DNA from 2 places in the Cupriavidus sp. 86D6 genome. Region 1 is predicted to be linked to the other one. Evidence: riboswitches for the same ligand, from Rfam matches in the RefSeq annotation. Region 1 holds a riboswitch; the other holds the start of a gene.
The links. Region 1 has a riboswitch for cobalamin ahead of AC3G88_RS05120 (TonB-dependent receptor). Riboswitches for the same ligand answer to the same signal wherever they lie in the genome.

Region 1 (7,838 bases):
TTACATCGAAATCGCCGGCACGCAGCCGTCCGCCCGTGACCCAGGTTTCGATGCGGGGCTTGTCGGCCAAGGCATGCACGGCACCCAGGTTGTTGGTGATCACGCGCAGCGGCAGGTCGTCCGGCAGGGCGCGGGCAAAGTCGGCCACCGTGGTGCCATAGCCCAGGAACACCGTGGCATCGGCCTCGACGATGCCAATGGCCGCCTCGGCAATGCGCCGCTTGCGCTCCACATGCGCGGTACTGCGTTGCAGGTAGCTGATGTTGTGCTGGCTGGCCGGCAAGCTCAGCCCGCCGTGCATGCGTCGCGCCAGCCCCTGCACGCTCAGTTCGTTGATGTCGCGCCGGATGGTCTGGCTGCTGACGCCAAAGCGGCTGGCCAGTTGTTCGGTACTGAGGTAGCCGGCATCATTCAGCCAGCCGAAGATTTCACGTTGCCGCAGGGTCAGGCTCATCGACGCTCATTCGCTCACGTTGCATGGTCGAACGAAAATGTAAGCGCGCGATATGACACTTCCGTGACAGTCTTGCCCTCCCGGCCTTTGAAGGGCGAGGCTGGGCGGCCACCGACCGCCCGACGCCACTCAGAAGTAGAAGTTTGCCGACAGTTCCGCCGAGCGCGGACGGCCCAGCAGCCACTGCTGGCCGCCGTTCGAGAACGATTCGGCGTAGTCGCGGTTGAACACGTTGTAGACGCGCAGCGTCAGCGCCGCCTGCCTGGTCACGCGCCACGACAGTGCGGTATCGACCGTCGTATAGCTCGGCACGCGCACCTTGTTCGCGGTGTCCGCGTAACGGCCGCCCACGTAGCGCAGGCCCGTGGCGAACGTCCACTGCGGCATGAAGTTCCAGCTCAGCCAGGCGTTGGCCGCCTGCTGCGGCACGCTGGTCGGCACATTGCCGGCACGCGACACCGCCACGCCTCCCACTGACTCGGTGAAGTCGTCGTAGCGTGCCCGCAGCACCGTGCCGTTGATGTCCAGGCGCAGGCCGCGCAGCACTTCCACGCTGGCCGATGCCTCCAGCCCGCGCGACGACTGCTCGCCCACCTGCTGGGTGATCGTCGGGTTGACCGGGTCGCGCGACAGCAGGTTGTTCTTGCGGATCTCGTAGGCCGCAACCGTCCATTCGCCGCGATGGCCCCAGAACGCCTGCTTCACCCCCACTTCCACCTGCTTGCCGGTAGCCAGCTCGAAATTGCGCTGTGCGTCGCTGGTCGTCACCAGCGAGCCAAGCGGATCGGTGGCCGTGGCGTACTGCGCGTAGACCGACAGCGCCGGCGTGAACTGGTACACCGTGCCCACGCGCCACGTGGTATTGGCGAAGGTTTTCTCCCAGCCCGTGTTGGCGACCAGATCGGTGCGATACAGCCGGGCGTGGTCGAAGCGCACGCCGCCGATCACCGACCACTGCGGCGTAAAGGAAATACGATGCTCGCCGAACAGCGCGTACTGCGTGGTGTGGGTCCGCAGGCGCGGCGAGGTGACGATGCCCGGCGGGCTGAAGAACATCCCCGGATCGAAGTCGTACGCATTGACCGTCGACGATCCGCCATACGGCGAATTGTTCGAATGCGTGAAGTTGATCTTGTTGATGTCGAAGCCGACCGTCGTGGCGTTCTCCAGCCCGAACAGCCGGCTCTTGACTGTCAGGTCCGCGCGATTGCCCACCTGCTCCTGGTCGTGCAGGATTTCCAGATAGTCGGTGCGGCGCACCTGCGAGGTTGCCGGCAGGAACGCGTAGGTCTCGCTATCGCGCCAATGCCGATGGCTGGTCAGGTAATAGAACTGGTTACGCACGGTGACGCGGTCGTTGGGCGTCCATTCGGCGTTCAGGCGCGTCCAGCGGTCGCGGTAGCTGATCTGGGCATCGCCGACGTTGTAGTTCTTCTTGCGCAGCGACGTGTCCAGGCTGCCGTTCACCAGCGGCACGCCGAAGTACTGCTGCGGATGCTGGGTGCCGTCGTCATAGGACAGCGTCAGGTTGAAGTCCGGATTGACGTCCAGCCGCACCGACGCCGACACCATCAGGTTGTTCGAATCCCCGCGATCGACCCAGCCGGCCGAGCGGTTGTACGCGGTGGCGAAGCGGTACGACAGGTTGTCGTTGACCTTGCCGCCGCTGTCGAACGCCACGCGCGCGGTCTTCCCGGTGCCGCCCGCGATCTGGAGTTCGTTCTCGATGGGCGCGCGGATCGGCTTCTTCTGCACCACGTTGACCACGCCACCGATGGCACCTTCGCCATACATGACCGATGCAGGCCCGCGCAGCACTTCGATGCGATCCACCGACCAGGTATCGAACGGAAACGTGACCGTGCCCGAGGCCACGTACATGCGCGTGCCGTCGAGCAGTTGCATGACCGAGCCCTGGCCGGCAAAGCCACGGGCCGCCAGCGACGTGCCGCCGTTGCCGGGCGCCGGGTTGCCCGTGATGCCGGTGGCGCGCGTCACCGCTTCCCGCACGGACTGGTCGCCACGTGCCCGGATCGTTTCGCCGCCGAGCACTTCGACGCTGGCCGGTGTTTCCAGCGGGGTCAGGCCCAGGCGGCTGCCCGTGTATTCGGGCGCGGACAGGGCCAGCCCGGGCGGGTCAAGCTGAGCCGCCCCGCTGACCGTGACGGCCGGCAGCGTGCCCGCCTTACGGTCGGAAGCGGCCTCCTGGGCCCATGCACCGGGGAAATTGAGGCTGGCGACGGTGCCAAGCGAGGCAGCCAGCAGATGTGGCCGGCGCGCACGCGCGGAGCCAGGGCGAAACGGAGCCGAGCGCAAGCGGCCGGCGGAATGCGCGGACAGATTGTGTGTCATCGTGAAGCCAGGCGACCCCGCCCGGGCAATGGATTTCGATGATGACAACAGGCCGGTATCCGGGCTTGCAGGGCGGCGCGTCTCGCGCCGGGATGCCATCGCCTTCCCGCGCCATGTGCTGGCGCAGTGACCGCCGACCCGGATGGATCGGCCTGACGGTTCCCAACCTGCTTACCGTTGCGGGGGCAGCACAGGCATGGCCGCTCTCGTCGAAATCTGGACGATCGGCGACGCACCTGTTTCCCGTTTAACCGGCGAATGGCTCGCCGGCACCTGCAGTCACGGTCGGCACACGAGGACCGTGTGCCGCGGTGCGCATTCTACCTGCAACAGTCTTGATACAAACGCGACAAAACGACACGCGCCAGGTGCGCCGGCCGCGGGGGCCGGCCCACGCCTCAGAACACGCGCGTCAGGAATTCCCGCGTCCGCGCCTGAACGGGCGCCCCGAACAGCTGCGCCGGCGGGCCCTCCTCGACCACCTTGCCGCCGTCCATGAAGACCACATGGCTGGCCACCTCGCGCGCGAAACCCATTTCGTGCGTGACCACCAGCATCGTCATGTGCTCGTCGGCCAGCTGGCGCATGGTGCGCAGCACTTCGCCGGTCAGTTCGGGGTCGAGCGCCGACGTGGGCTCGTCGAACAGCATGATGTCCGGCTCCATGGCCAGCGCGCGGGCAATCGCCACGCGCTGCTTCTGGCCGCCCGACAGACGCGACGGATAGCTGTCGCGCTTGTCGAACAGGCCGACCTTGCGCAGCAGATCCTCGGCCAGCGGCACGATGCGGTCGCGCGGCATGCCCTTGACCGTCATCGGGGCCTCGATCAGGTTCTGCAGCACGGTCAGGTGCGGGAACAGGTTGAACGACTGGAACACCATGCCCATCCTGGCGCAAATACGACGCAGATCGGCACCCTTGGCGTAGCGCACACCGCTGGCGTCGGTGGCCGCCAGCACTTCGCCCTCGATTTCCAGCGTGCCGCGGTCGATCAGTTCCAGATGGTTCATGCACCGCAGCAGCGTGCTCTTGCCCGAGCCCGACGGGCCGATGACGGCGGTCACGTCGCCCTTGCGCAGCGACAGCGACACGCCCTTCAGCACCTCCAGCGCGCCGAAGGACTTGTGAATGTCGCGGGCCGACACCATCAATGGGCGCTCGCGCACGCCGGCGTTCTCATTGATCGTATCTTGCATAGCGTTTTTCGAGGCGTTGGAAGAGCCACGTCAGAACCAGCGTCATCACCAGGTAAAACAGTGCGGCCACCAGGAACGGGGTTGTCGTGAAATCGCGCTGCACGATGCTGCGCGCCGTGCGCAGGACGTCATTGAGCGCCAGCACGTAGATCAGCGAGGTGTCCTTGACCAGCGTGATGGTCTCGTTGCTCACCGGGGGCAGCACGCGGCCGATCATCTGGGGCAGCACGATCCGGCGCATGGTCTGGAAGTAGCTCAGGCCCAGCGTCTTGCTGGCCTCGTACTGGCCGCGCTCCACCGACTGGATGCCGGCCCGGAAGATCTCGGCGAAGTACGCCGCGTAGTTCAGCGCGAACGCGACCACCGCAGCGGGGAAATCGGGCAGCCGGATGCCGACATACGGCACGAACGGCAGCGCGAAATAGATGAAAAGCATCTGCAGCATCAGCGGCGTGCCGCGCATCAGCCAGATATAGCCATTCACCAGGCCGCTGACCGGCGCCCACGCCGAAATCCGCAGCAGGGCCAGCGCCAGGCCCAGCGGCACCGACAGCCCGAGCGTGATGGCGAACAGGGTCAAGGTGACCTTGGCCCCTTCCATCATCGGAGGCAGGAGAGAAAGAACGTAGTCCATGCTGAAACATTACGATGCAGGTGCAACAGGGCCGGTGCAATTTGCTTGCTTTCCCGAACCCTGCGCCCCCTGCAAGGTGGCTGTCCTTACTTCGTGATGTCCGCGCCGAACCACTGGGTGGCGATGCGTGCGGCCGTGCCGTCCTGCTTCATCGCGGCCAGCGTCTTGTTCAGCTTGTCCAGCAGTTCGCCGTCGTCCTTGCGCACGCCCACGCCGTAGTCTTCGGTGCCGAAGTTCTCGGCCAGGATGCGGTATTCGCCGGCGCGCTTGCTGGCCAGGTAGCGGCCCACCACTTCGTCGACCACCACGGCGTCGAGGCGGCCTGCCGACAGGTCCATCAGCGCCGTCACATTGTCGCCAAACGACTTCAGTTCCTTCAGGCTGGCGGCCACGGCTGCCTCTTTCTTGATCGCGTCCACGGCGCTGCTGCCGTCCTGCGCGCCAACGATGCGGCCGGCCAGGTCGGCCTTGGTCTGGATCGGCGACTTTTCGGTCACGATGACGATCTGGTGGTTCGTCATGTACGGCGCGGTGAAGCTGATGTTCTTCTTGCGGTCCTCGGTGATCGTCAGGCCGTTCCACAGCACGTCAACGCGCTTGCCGTTCAGTTCGGCTTCCTTGGCGCTCCAGTCGATCGGCTTGAAATCCACCGTCATGCCAAGGCGCTGCGCCGCTTCCTTCGCCATGTCGATGTCGAAGCCGACCAGCTGGTTGTTGGCATCGCGGAAACCCATCGGCGGGAAGTTGTCGTCCAGGCCGACGACGATGCTGGTGCCCGCGCTGGCAGGCTTTGCCGCCGGCGTCGGGTCGCTCTTGCCGCAGGCGGCCAGCAACGAAAGACCGGAGATCAGGAGAACGGCTGCTATTTTTTTCATGATGTCGAGGAGAGATTAAGGGTGCGGCAACGCGTGCCGCCGCACCGATGGCAGGATCGCCGCCACCGGCACCATTCGCGCCCGTTGGCGCCGCTGGCGCTCACAGCCAGGCAAGGCCCGGGCGCCGCGCACAATTGCCCCGCCGCGCCGGGTTGTGGGCCGGCATGGTGTGAACATCGGGAAGTGGGCGCGGAATCCAGGCGATTCGGCAAGGCGATCCGCAGAGGTCGCTGAACGCGTGAGCTATCGGCCATCTGGCGTCCTGGCCCACCGGGTTGACCGATGGGCAGCGCCGGGTGGCCAGCCAACAGGCCGACATTCTACAGGGACGCACGGCGCGGCAGGCCGTGATCGGCGCCGCGCCTGATGTCATCCGTATTGTGATTGATACCTGAAAGGCACTTTTTGCGGGGATCGTTCAGGCCGGCAGGATCGGCGGCCAGTTGTGCGTCTCGGCCTGGCAGTGCTTGCACCAGGCGTACAGGGCGTCGTACATCACCATGCCCTGCCGCAGCATGTCATGGTCGTCGGCAAAGGTCTGCGACAGGCCCAGCGATATGGCATAGAGGCCGCCGGACTCGCGGGTGAGGTCCAGCCGCGACGTGTCGGCACCCCGGACGATGGCGGCAAGCTGGGCGAGCGAAGGGTCGGCCAGGCCGTACTTCTTGAGGAAGGCGTCGAAACTGCACAGGTCGCCTTCGTGCGACAGCTCGACGCCGGGTATGTCGTAGGGAATCGCCCCGCTGCGCTGCGCTTCGGCCAGTACGTCGCCGGCGGGTACATATAGAAACTCCGGCGAAGGATCGATAAACCGGGCCACCAGCCAGGGACAGGCAATCCGGTCGATCTTGGGGCGTTCTCGCGTGATCCATTTCATGATTGGCTCCTGAACATCCGCCGACGCCGGCTGACATCAGCCGCGCAGCAGCGGATAGACGATCAGCCCGATGACGGCCGCACCGAGCACGATCACCGGCTCTGGCAGTTTCTTGAAACGCCAGAGCAACAGCACGGTCACCACGGCCAGCGCCACGGTCGGGACATCGACCAGCGAGCGCCGGGCCAGCACGATCACGGCGCCCGTGATGGCGCCGACGGCCGCGGCCGTCACGCCGTCCACGAAGGCAATGATGGCCGGCCGCTTGCCGTACTTCTTGAAGTAAGGCGCCGGGATGACGGTAAACAGATAGCAGGGCAGGAACGTGGCCAGCGCGGCCACCACCGCGCCGGGCAGGCCGGCCACCAGATAGCCGATAAAGCCCACGGTAATCACCACGGGGCCGGGCGTGATCATGGCCACGGCCACGGCATCGACAAACTGCTTGTCATTGAGCCAGTGGTGCTCGGTCACCACGCCGCCGTACAGGAACGGCACGATGGCCAGCCCCGAGCCGAATACGAACGCCCCGGCCTTGGCGAAGAACACGCCGATCTGCATCAGCAGCGGCCAGTCCAGGCTGCTGGCGAACCCGCCGGCCATCGGCAACTGCGCGGCGGCGACGGCATTGACGCCCCGTTCGCGCAGCCACTTCGGCGGCGCGCGCCAGAACCACACCAGCAGCCCGGCGGCCAGGAACAGCCAGGCGATTTCGGATTCGGTAATCACCGTGACCGCGCCCAGCACCAGATAGATGCCCCACAGCAACGGGTCACGTCCCACGCTCTTGTTGGTCAGCTTGTACGCGCTGAGCGTGATGATGCCGATCACCGCCGCGCCGACGCCGTAGAACACCGACTGCATCCACGTCAGGCCGCCGAACTTCGTATAGGCCCAGCCCAGCGCCAGCACCATCAGGAACGACGGCAGCACAAAGGCAATGCCGACCAGCGTGGCGCCGACGATGCGGTAGTGGACATAGCCCAGATAGATGGCAAGCTGCGCGGCCATTGGCCCAGGCGCCAGTTGCGCCAGCGCGATGCCCTCCTTGTAGTCCCCATCGGTAATCCATTGCCTGCGCTCGACCAGATCGCGATGCATGTAGCCGGCCAGCGCCACCGGCCCGCCAAAGCCGAGCGTGCCCAGGCGCAGCATGTAGCAGACCAGCTGCCAGAGGCCATAGCGGGGGCCGTCCTGGCCGATGTCCCCAGTGGGGGTCGTGTCTTGCGGATTCATGTGCATCGTCCCCAGGGTGCTAACGTTTGCGGCGGCTGGCGCTGCCGTAGTGGGTGTAGAGGGAGTCCAGTACCGGGCTCATATCGCGCAGCAACGCGTCGTCGTCCGGCATACGGGTGCGTGCCCCGGTCAGCACGGCCTCGAAGCCGCTGGCCTCCGCGACCGGCGCCCCACCGACATCGAGCACGTGGATCAGCTGCGCCAGCTTGGCCAG
Region 2 (7,838 bases), on a different contig from region 1:
CGATGCGCGCGGCCACCAGCAGCGCCGCCGAGGCGATAAAGCCGTCCACCAGGATCACCATGCGGCTGGCGGCCGCGGCCAGGTAGGCGCCGGTCATCGCCGCGATCTCGAAGCCGCCGAACGTGGCCAGCACGTCCAGCGGGGCGGTGGCGTGCGGATGCCGCGCCAGCGCCTGCGCCAGAATCTCGCGCTTGCGCGCCACGCCGGCGTCGTCCAGCCCCGTGCCGCGCCCGGTGCAGGCTTCCAGCGGCAGGCCAGTCAGCCGGCTCATCAGGCAGGCCGCCGCCGACGTATTGGCAATGCCCATCTCGCCAAAGCCGATCACATTGGTGCCCTGCTGGGCGTGGCGCAGCACCCGCGCGATGCCGGTGTTGATCGCCGCACCGGCCTCGGCCGGGGTCATGGCCGGCTGCTCGACGAAATTGCGCGTGCCATTGGCCACGCGGCTGTTGACCAGCCCCGGCGACGCCGGCAGCGGCGCACGCACGCCCACATCGACCACTTCAAGCACCATGCCATGCTGGCGCGTGAAGACGTTGATGGCGGCCCCGCCGTTCAGGAAATTCAGCACCATCTGCGCGGTGACTTCGGCCGGGAAGGCGCTGACGCCGGCATCGGCCACGCCATGGTCGCCCGCGAACACGATGATCGCGGGCCGGTTCAGGTCGGGCACGGTTTCGCCACGGATCATGCCGATCTGCAGCGCCAGCGATTCCAGCCGGCCCAGCGACCCGGGCGGCTTGGTCTTGTCGTCGATGGCCGCCTGCAGCGCGCCGCGCAGCGATTCGTCCAGCGGCGCGATCGGCGGCAGGGTCAGCGCAAAGTCGGAAATATGGGTCATCAGTCTTCTTTCGATCCTCGGGGAACGCCAGCCCGGCGAAGCGGAAGCGGGGCTGGCCGGCGTTCTCCTACATTTCTACGCCACGTTGGGCCTTGATGCCCTGCTGGAACGCGTGTTTGACGGGCGTCATGTCGGTCACCGTGTCGGCCGCTTCCACCAGTGCGGGCGGTGCGCCCCGGCCCGTGATCACCACATGCTGCATCGCAGGACGCGCGCGCAGATCGGCGATCACGGTCTCGACATCAAGATAGTGCAACTTCAGCGCAATGTTCAGCTCATCGAACAGCACCAGGCCGATCGACGGGTCGCGCAGCATGCGGCGGGCCACCTCCCACGCGGCCTCGGCCTTGGCCACGTCGCGGGCGCGGTCCTGGGTTTCCCAGGTGTAGCCCTCGCCCATCACATGGAACTCGCATTGGTCCGGAAACCGCCGCAGGAACATTTCCTCGCCGCTCGGGATGGCACCCTTGATGAACTGGACCACGCCCGTGCGCATGCCATGCCCCATCGCGCGCACCACCATGCCGAAGCCCGAGCTGGACTTGCCCTTGCCGTTGCCGGTGGTGATGACGATCACACCGCGCTCGGTCTGGGCGGCGGCAATCCTGGCATCGACCACCTCCTTCTTGCGGACCATGCGGTTCTTGTGGCGCTCATCGCGGCCGTCGTCGCTCGGGCTCGGGTGTTCGGTATCGCTCATGGTGTCTTTCCGTCGGGGATCAGCGCGGTATGGATGCCGTCGCTGATACTGATAATGGGGGTGCGCAGTGCGTGCGAGCACCGCGCGGGCGTCAGGACCTCGTGCGCCGGGCCGTGCAGCGCGACGCCGTCTTCGGCCATCAGCAGCGCATGGGTGGCGTGCCGGCGCGCGAGCGTCAGGTCATGCAGGATCACCACGGCGGCGTGGCGGCCGGCATGGGTCAGGCGGCGCAGCAGGTCGAGCACCAGGATCTGATGGCGCAGGTCCAGGTGCGAGACCGGTTCGTCCAGCATCAGCAGCGGCGCCTGCTGGGCCAGCACCGCGGCCAGCGACACGCGCTGGCGCTCGCCGCCGGACAGGGTCAGCACATCGCGCGCGGCCAGGGCGTCGAGATCGCACTGGGCCATCACATCGCGCACCACGCGGTCGTCGTCGCGCTTGCCCCAGCCCCAGCCGCTCATGTGCGGATGGCGGCCGATGCGCACCGCATCCTCCACCACCATCGAGAACGTGTCATGTATGGCCTGCGGCAGATAGGCGCGCTGGCGGGCCAGCGTGGCCGGCGCCACCTGCGCGGCGGCCACGCCGTCGATTTCCACGGCCCCGCCTTCGGGCGCGCGCAAGCCGGCCAGCACGCCCATCAGCGTGGATTTGCCCACGCCGTTCGGACCCACGACGCACCAGAGCTGGCCCGCCTGGATGGACAGCGACAGGCCATCGACCAGCACCCGCTGGCCCGCGCGCAGGCGCACGTCGCGCAGCGACAAGACGGGACACGGCGCCAGCGGCTCGGACCATGCGTTCATCGCGGCCTCCGCAGCAGCAGGTAAAGGAAGGTGGGCACGCCCAGCAGCGCGGTGATGACACCCACCGGCAACTGCGCTGGCGCGATCACCGTGCGGGCGATCAGATCGGCCGCCATCAGCAGCGTGCCGCCCAGCAGCACCGACGCGGGCAGCAGCTGGCGCTGGTCGTTGCCCCACGCCAGGCGCACCATGTGCGGCACCACCAGACCGACAAAGCCGATGGACCCGGCCGTGGTGATGGCCGCAGCGATGGCGAACGAGGCAATCAGGAAGGTGGCCAGCCTGACGCGGCCCACGCGCACGCCCAGCGACTGCGCCACGGTCTCGCCAAGCAGCATCACGTTCAGCGCACGCGCCATTGGCATCGCCAGCCCCAGGGCCACGACCAGCGTGGCCAGCGCCCAGCCGTAGCTGGCCGTGCCGCCCAGGTCGCCGGTCAGCCAGAACAGCATGCCGCGCAGCCGCGATTCCGGCGCGATGGCCAGGATCAGCGTGATCAGTGCGCCCCAGCCGGCCGCCAGGATCACGCCGGTCAGCAGCAGCCGCGCGCCGGCCTCGTGGTGGCCGCCCTGGACTTGCGGATGCAACAGGTCGCGCCGCGCCAGCGTGGCCACCAGCAGCATCGAGCAGAGCGCGCCGCCCGCCGCGCCGGACTGGACGACCCACAGCGGCAGCGACAGCAGCATCGCCAGCAGCGCGCCCGTGGAGGCGCCGCCGGACACGCCCAGCACATAGGGCTCGGCCAGCGGATTGCGCAGCAGCACCTGCATCAGCGCGCCGGACAGCGCCAGCAGGCCGCCGCAGGCAAACGCCGCCGCCGCGCGCGGCAGCCGCAGTTCGCGCACGATGGCGCCGGCCGTGCCGGTATCGGCGCCGGTCAGCGCCTGCCAGACCTGCGCGATGTCCAGCGCGACGCTGCCGGCCGCCAGCGACAGCGCGAACACCGCCACCCCGGCGAAGGCCAGGACGGTCCAGACGGTCAGCGCGCGGCGCAGTTCGGTCATGACGTGACGTCAGGCCCTACTTCTGGCGCCAGCCGAGCGTGATGAACCCGGCGCGGCCCTGCGTGTTGTAGGGCCAGGCAAGCTGGTAGTTCTTGTCGAACAGGTTTTCCACACGGGCAGCCACGAACCATTGCTTGTCGATGTTGTAGCGGGCATTGAGGTTGACGATACCGTATCCGCCCAGGACGCGCGCGCTGTTGTCGAGCCGCTCCGACGACAGCAGCCATTCGCCGCCAAAGCGCCAGTTGCCGAAGTTGCGGCCCACGTCGAACGACGCATGGCGCCGCGCCCGGCGCAGCAGCTGGGTGTTGCTGCTCTGGTCCACGGGATTCTGGAAGGTCACGGCGGCGCCCAGGTCGGTACCCCAGATCGTGGCGCGCCACGAGGCCTCGATGCCCTGCACCTTGGCCTTGTTGACATTCTGTGCCAGGAACACGCCACTGCCCACGGCAGTCGACACGATCAGGTCGTCATAGCGCGTCTCGAACGCGGTCACGCGCAGCAGGCCGGCGCTGGCCGTGTCGACCTGCACGCCCGCCTCGGCGGACTTGGCGCGTTCGGGCTGCAGGTTCGGCTGGCCGAAGCCCGGGTAATACAGCTCGTTGAAGGTCGGCGCGCGGAACGCATTGCTGACATTGGCGATCAGCTTGACCTGATCGGTCACGTTGAAGCCATAGCCGGCAAAGAAGCTGCCCTGGTTGCCGAAGTCGGAATAGTGGTCGTTGCGGCCGTTCAGCTGCAGCTGGTGCCGGCCGATCCGGCCTTCATAGCCGCCGTACACCGAGAACACGTTGCGCGACGGCGCGTTGTACGCACTGGACGCCAGCGTCTGCTGCAGCCAGTCGGTGCCGAACAGCAGCTTGTGGTCGGGCGTCAGCGCGTATTCGTTCTGCCAGTTGAACTGGCGGTTGCGCGTGCTGAACAGGCTGTCGAACAGGCCGTTCTTCGTGCCTTCGCTGCGGTCTTCGCTCTGCGACAGCTTGAAATGCGTGGTCCACGCCGAGGTCACCTTGCCGTTGACGAATGCCGACAGCGTGTAGAGCTCGCTGTTCATGCGGAAATCGTCGGTCGGCTTGCCGCTGGTGCTGTCGTACGACAGGTCGCTCTTCGAGTAGTACGCGGCGAAGCCGGCATCCCAGTCGGACGTGAACTTGTGGCGGATCTGGCCCGACACGCTCTTGTTCTCGTACGGGTTGTCGCCGGGGTTCGGCCCGTTGCCGCGCCGGACTGCTGCGGCATTGGCGGCGGCCCACTGGTTATAGTTGATCGACGAAAAACCGTCGGTCTTGAAGATCGAGCCGGTCAGGTTGAACGACGTATCGCCAATCTGGCCGCCGTAGCCGACGGTGCCCTGGCGCGTGTTGTTGCTGCCGTACTCCACCTGCGCATTGGCCGCCGGTGCCTGGCCGGCGCCATTCTTGGTGAAGATCTGCACCACGCCGCCGATGGCATCAGAGCCATACAGCGCAGACACGTTGCCGCGTACCACCTCGATATGGTCGATCTGGTCGGGCAGGATGTTTGCCAGCTGGGCCGTACCGCCGCTGACGCCGGCCACGCGCACGCCATCGATCAGGATCAGCACCTGGTTCGAATTGGCACCGCGCATGAACAGCGACGTATTGGCGCCCATGCCGCCATTGGCGGCGAATTCGACACCGGCCTGGCCGCGCAGCAGCGAGCGCAGGTCGGGCGCCTGCGAATCGACGATGTCCTCCTGGGTCACCACCGTGGTGTGCGGCAGCGCCTCGGTCACACGCTGCGCGGTGCGCGAGGCGGTGACCACCACGGGTGCCAGCGACGGGGGCTGGGCCGCCGCCGGCTGTGCGGCGGGTGCGGCAGGCGCGGCGGATGTGGCTTCGGCGGGTGCGGCAGGCGCGACGGGAGCCGCCCCGGCGGGCGCCTCCTGGGCAAATGCCGGGATATGGGGCGCGCAAAGAACGGCAACGGCCGCCATGATGGCGGGCACGGACGGGCCAACCGGCGGCTTCACCGCGACGGTCGACCTGGATAGCGTGGAACGCATGAGCAGGATGGATGAGAACGGCCGGGCCCGTTCCCCCGCGGACCTGATGGCGAATGGGCGTGCCGCATGGGGTGCGGACGCCCGCGTTCTTCAGGCCGGTATCCGGGCTGACGACATCAGGCAGGCCGCCTTCCCGATGGGCTCCCCGCAACCTCCGGCGAGTCCGTATCAGTGGCCTTGGCCCGCCCTGCGAACGACGCTTGGCGTGTTCGCGGTCGCTTACCGTTGCGGGGGCAGCACAGGTTGGCCTGCCCCGCTCGCGTCCAGCCTGGCCGATCGACGTCGCGCCGGGCTGGCGGGCGGTACCCGGCTCCCTGTTTCCCGTTGAACTGCAGCCCCTGCGTAAGGCGGCCGCGAGCACCTGGAACGTGCGCGAGTGTAGGGAGTTTCAAAGTTGGCGTCAATGCGAGGGATCAAGTTGCCGATATCCGTGATTGACACGCGAAATCGCGCCGTTCGCCGCAGATCGGTGCAACTTCCGTGCGGCAGCAAAGTCTCACCGGTCGCATTGACGGTAGCCCCCGCGTGTGCATCGGCTAGAATCCCCAAACCTGACCCTTACTCCTACCGGACACGACAGGCACTATGCTCAACGAACTCGAACAACTGGCCGCCAAGATCGGGCGCGTGCTGCATCATGCGGACACCCTGGCGGCGGAAAACCAGCGGCTGCGCGCGGAGATCGACCGCCTGCAGGCCGAGGCGAGCACGTTGCGCGCGGACCGCGAAGCCATGGCGGCCGACCGCGAGCTGCTCAACATCAAGATCGAGGAGGCGCAACTGCGCATCCAGTCCATCCTCGACAAGCTGCCCACCGCCAGCGACGCGCGCCAGCTCGACCTGCTCGGCGACGGCCAGTCCCGCGCCGCATCGGAAGGTTCGCAGCAAGCCCCCGGAGAACACGCATGAGCAACAAGCAAGTGGAACTGAACATCGCAGGCCAGCCCTACCGTTTCGCGATCTCGCCGGAGAACGAGGCCGCGCTGCTGGAAGCCGCGGCGCTGGTCGACGACAAGATGAACAAGCTCAAGGGCAGCGTGTCGGCCAAGGGCGTGGAGCGCGTGGCCGTGATGGCGGCCATCAGCATTGCGTCGGACCTGCTGGCCATGCGTCGCAAGCAGGAAGAGGACGGCACGATCCCGGTGGACGCGGTGCGCGCGCGCATTCGCGAGCTGAACGACCGCGCCGACGAGGCGCTGCGCCAGTACGCGCACGTGGGCACGCGCTGAGCCGCCGAAAAAAAACCCTGACGGCAACACTTGAATTGCGCAGCGTCGGCCAGATATGTCGTCCATGTGAAGCCGGTGCCGCGCCCGGCCGCATGATGTGCATGGATATGCCGGTTGTTGTGGAAAATGTAACGTCCCGACGTATCCGGCTTGGTATCACTGACGTCGCGGTGTATAGTGGAGCCACTGCGCGGCGAGACTGACCGACGCAGTTGGATGGTCGGGTTATCGGGCCTGGCCGCCGTTTCCATCCCATCCTAGTTTGAAACGGCAAACGTCTGACATCCCAAGCGTGTTGCACGCACAGGAACCCAAGTCAGACGTTTGACAGTTTCCCTGCCTGGTTCGTGAGGGTCATAAACTCCTTGAACCGATATGCATTGCATGGTGCGGGATCATGTCGTGTGGGCGAGCGCGTTACCGCATTCATAGTCCTGGCTTCGGTCCGGACTCCCTGAGTGGGCGATGTACCCGAAATACGACTTCCGCAGCCACTCTGAACCTCACTTGGGTTCAGGATGCCGACCCAGCGGCCGAGGCGGGGACCCCCTTCAAGTGGTGAAGAGGCGGTGGTTTCAACGAACCACCGCCTTTTTCATTTCAACGCCTGACCTGTCACGGATCCATGCCCGACGCGCGCGCCCGCCAGTACTGGCTGATGAAGTCCGAACCGGATGAAGCCAGCATCGACGATCTGGCCCGTGAAGGCACGCTGCCATGGACCGGCGTGCGCAACTACCAGGCGCGCAACTTCATGCGCGACCAGATGCGCATCGGCGACGGCGTGCTGTTCTATCACTCGTCGTGTCCCGAACCGGGCATCGCCGGCCTTGCCGAGGTCTGCTCGCAGCCCTATCCCGATCCCACGCAGTTCGACCCCAAGAGCCACTACTACGACAAGGCATCCCGGCAGGAAGAGCCGCGCTGGTCGCTGGTGGACGTACGCTTCGTCAAGAAGAGCGCGCTGATCCCGCTGCCCGCATTGCGCGAGCATGACGCGCTGGCCGACATGGTGGTGCTGCGCAAGGGCAACCGGCTGTCGATCACGCCGGTCACGCCGGCCGAATGGCGCTTCATCACCGAAAAGCTGATGAAGTAGCATCTGCGGCTGCAGTCTTCTGGCCGCGCCGCATTTTTTTTGCCCGCCTTAACCCCGATCCGGCCGACCGGCCGTTAGAGCTTTCATGCAGGAGCCCGCATGGAACGAAATGCGAGGCTTCGCATCTGATAGC

Region 2: it holds a riboswitch for cobalamin, as region 1 does, so the genes downstream of both, AC3G88_RS01415 (TonB-dependent receptor plug domain-containing protein) here and AC3G88_RS05120 (TonB-dependent receptor) in region 1, are expected to answer to the same signal.

What each region holds. Positions count from the first base shown of each region.
Region 1 is NZ_JBYPSB010000002.1:1,188-9,025, reverse strand. It holds gene AC3G88_RS05125 (DeoR/GlpR family DNA-binding transcription regulator) at 1-454, opposite strand, end outside; gene AC3G88_RS05120 (TonB-dependent receptor) at 584-2,806, opposite strand; cobalamin riboswitch at 2,840-3,098, opposite strand; gene AC3G88_RS05115 (amino acid ABC transporter ATP-binding protein) at 3,205-3,954, opposite strand; gene AC3G88_RS05110 (amino acid ABC transporter permease) at 3,983-4,636, opposite strand; gene AC3G88_RS05105 (amino acid ABC transporter substrate-binding protein) at 4,723-5,511, opposite strand; gene AC3G88_RS05100 (chromate resistance protein ChrB domain-containing protein) at 5,930-6,388, opposite strand; gene AC3G88_RS05095 (chromate transporter) at 6,425-7,624, opposite strand; gene AC3G88_RS05090 (chromate resistance protein ChrB domain-containing protein) at 7,644-7,838, opposite strand, start outside.
Region 2 is NZ_JBYPSB010000001.1:302,220-310,057, reverse strand. It holds gene cobT (nicotinate-nucleotide--dimethylbenzimidazole phosphoribosyltransferase) at 1-841, opposite strand, end outside; gene cobO (cob(I)yrinic acid a,c-diamide adenosyltransferase) at 909-1,541, opposite strand; gene AC3G88_RS01425 (ABC transporter ATP-binding protein) at 1,538-2,347, opposite strand; gene AC3G88_RS01420 (FecCD family ABC transporter permease) at 2,344-3,351, opposite strand; gene AC3G88_RS01415 (TonB-dependent receptor plug domain-containing protein) at 3,368-5,377, opposite strand; cobalamin riboswitch at 5,454-5,757, opposite strand; gene AC3G88_RS01410 (hypothetical protein) at 5,963-6,286, shown strand; gene AC3G88_RS01405 (cell division protein ZapA) at 6,283-6,606, shown strand; RNA gene ssrS (6S RNA) at 6,937-7,155, shown strand; gene AC3G88_RS01395 (EVE domain-containing protein) at 7,232-7,705, shown strand.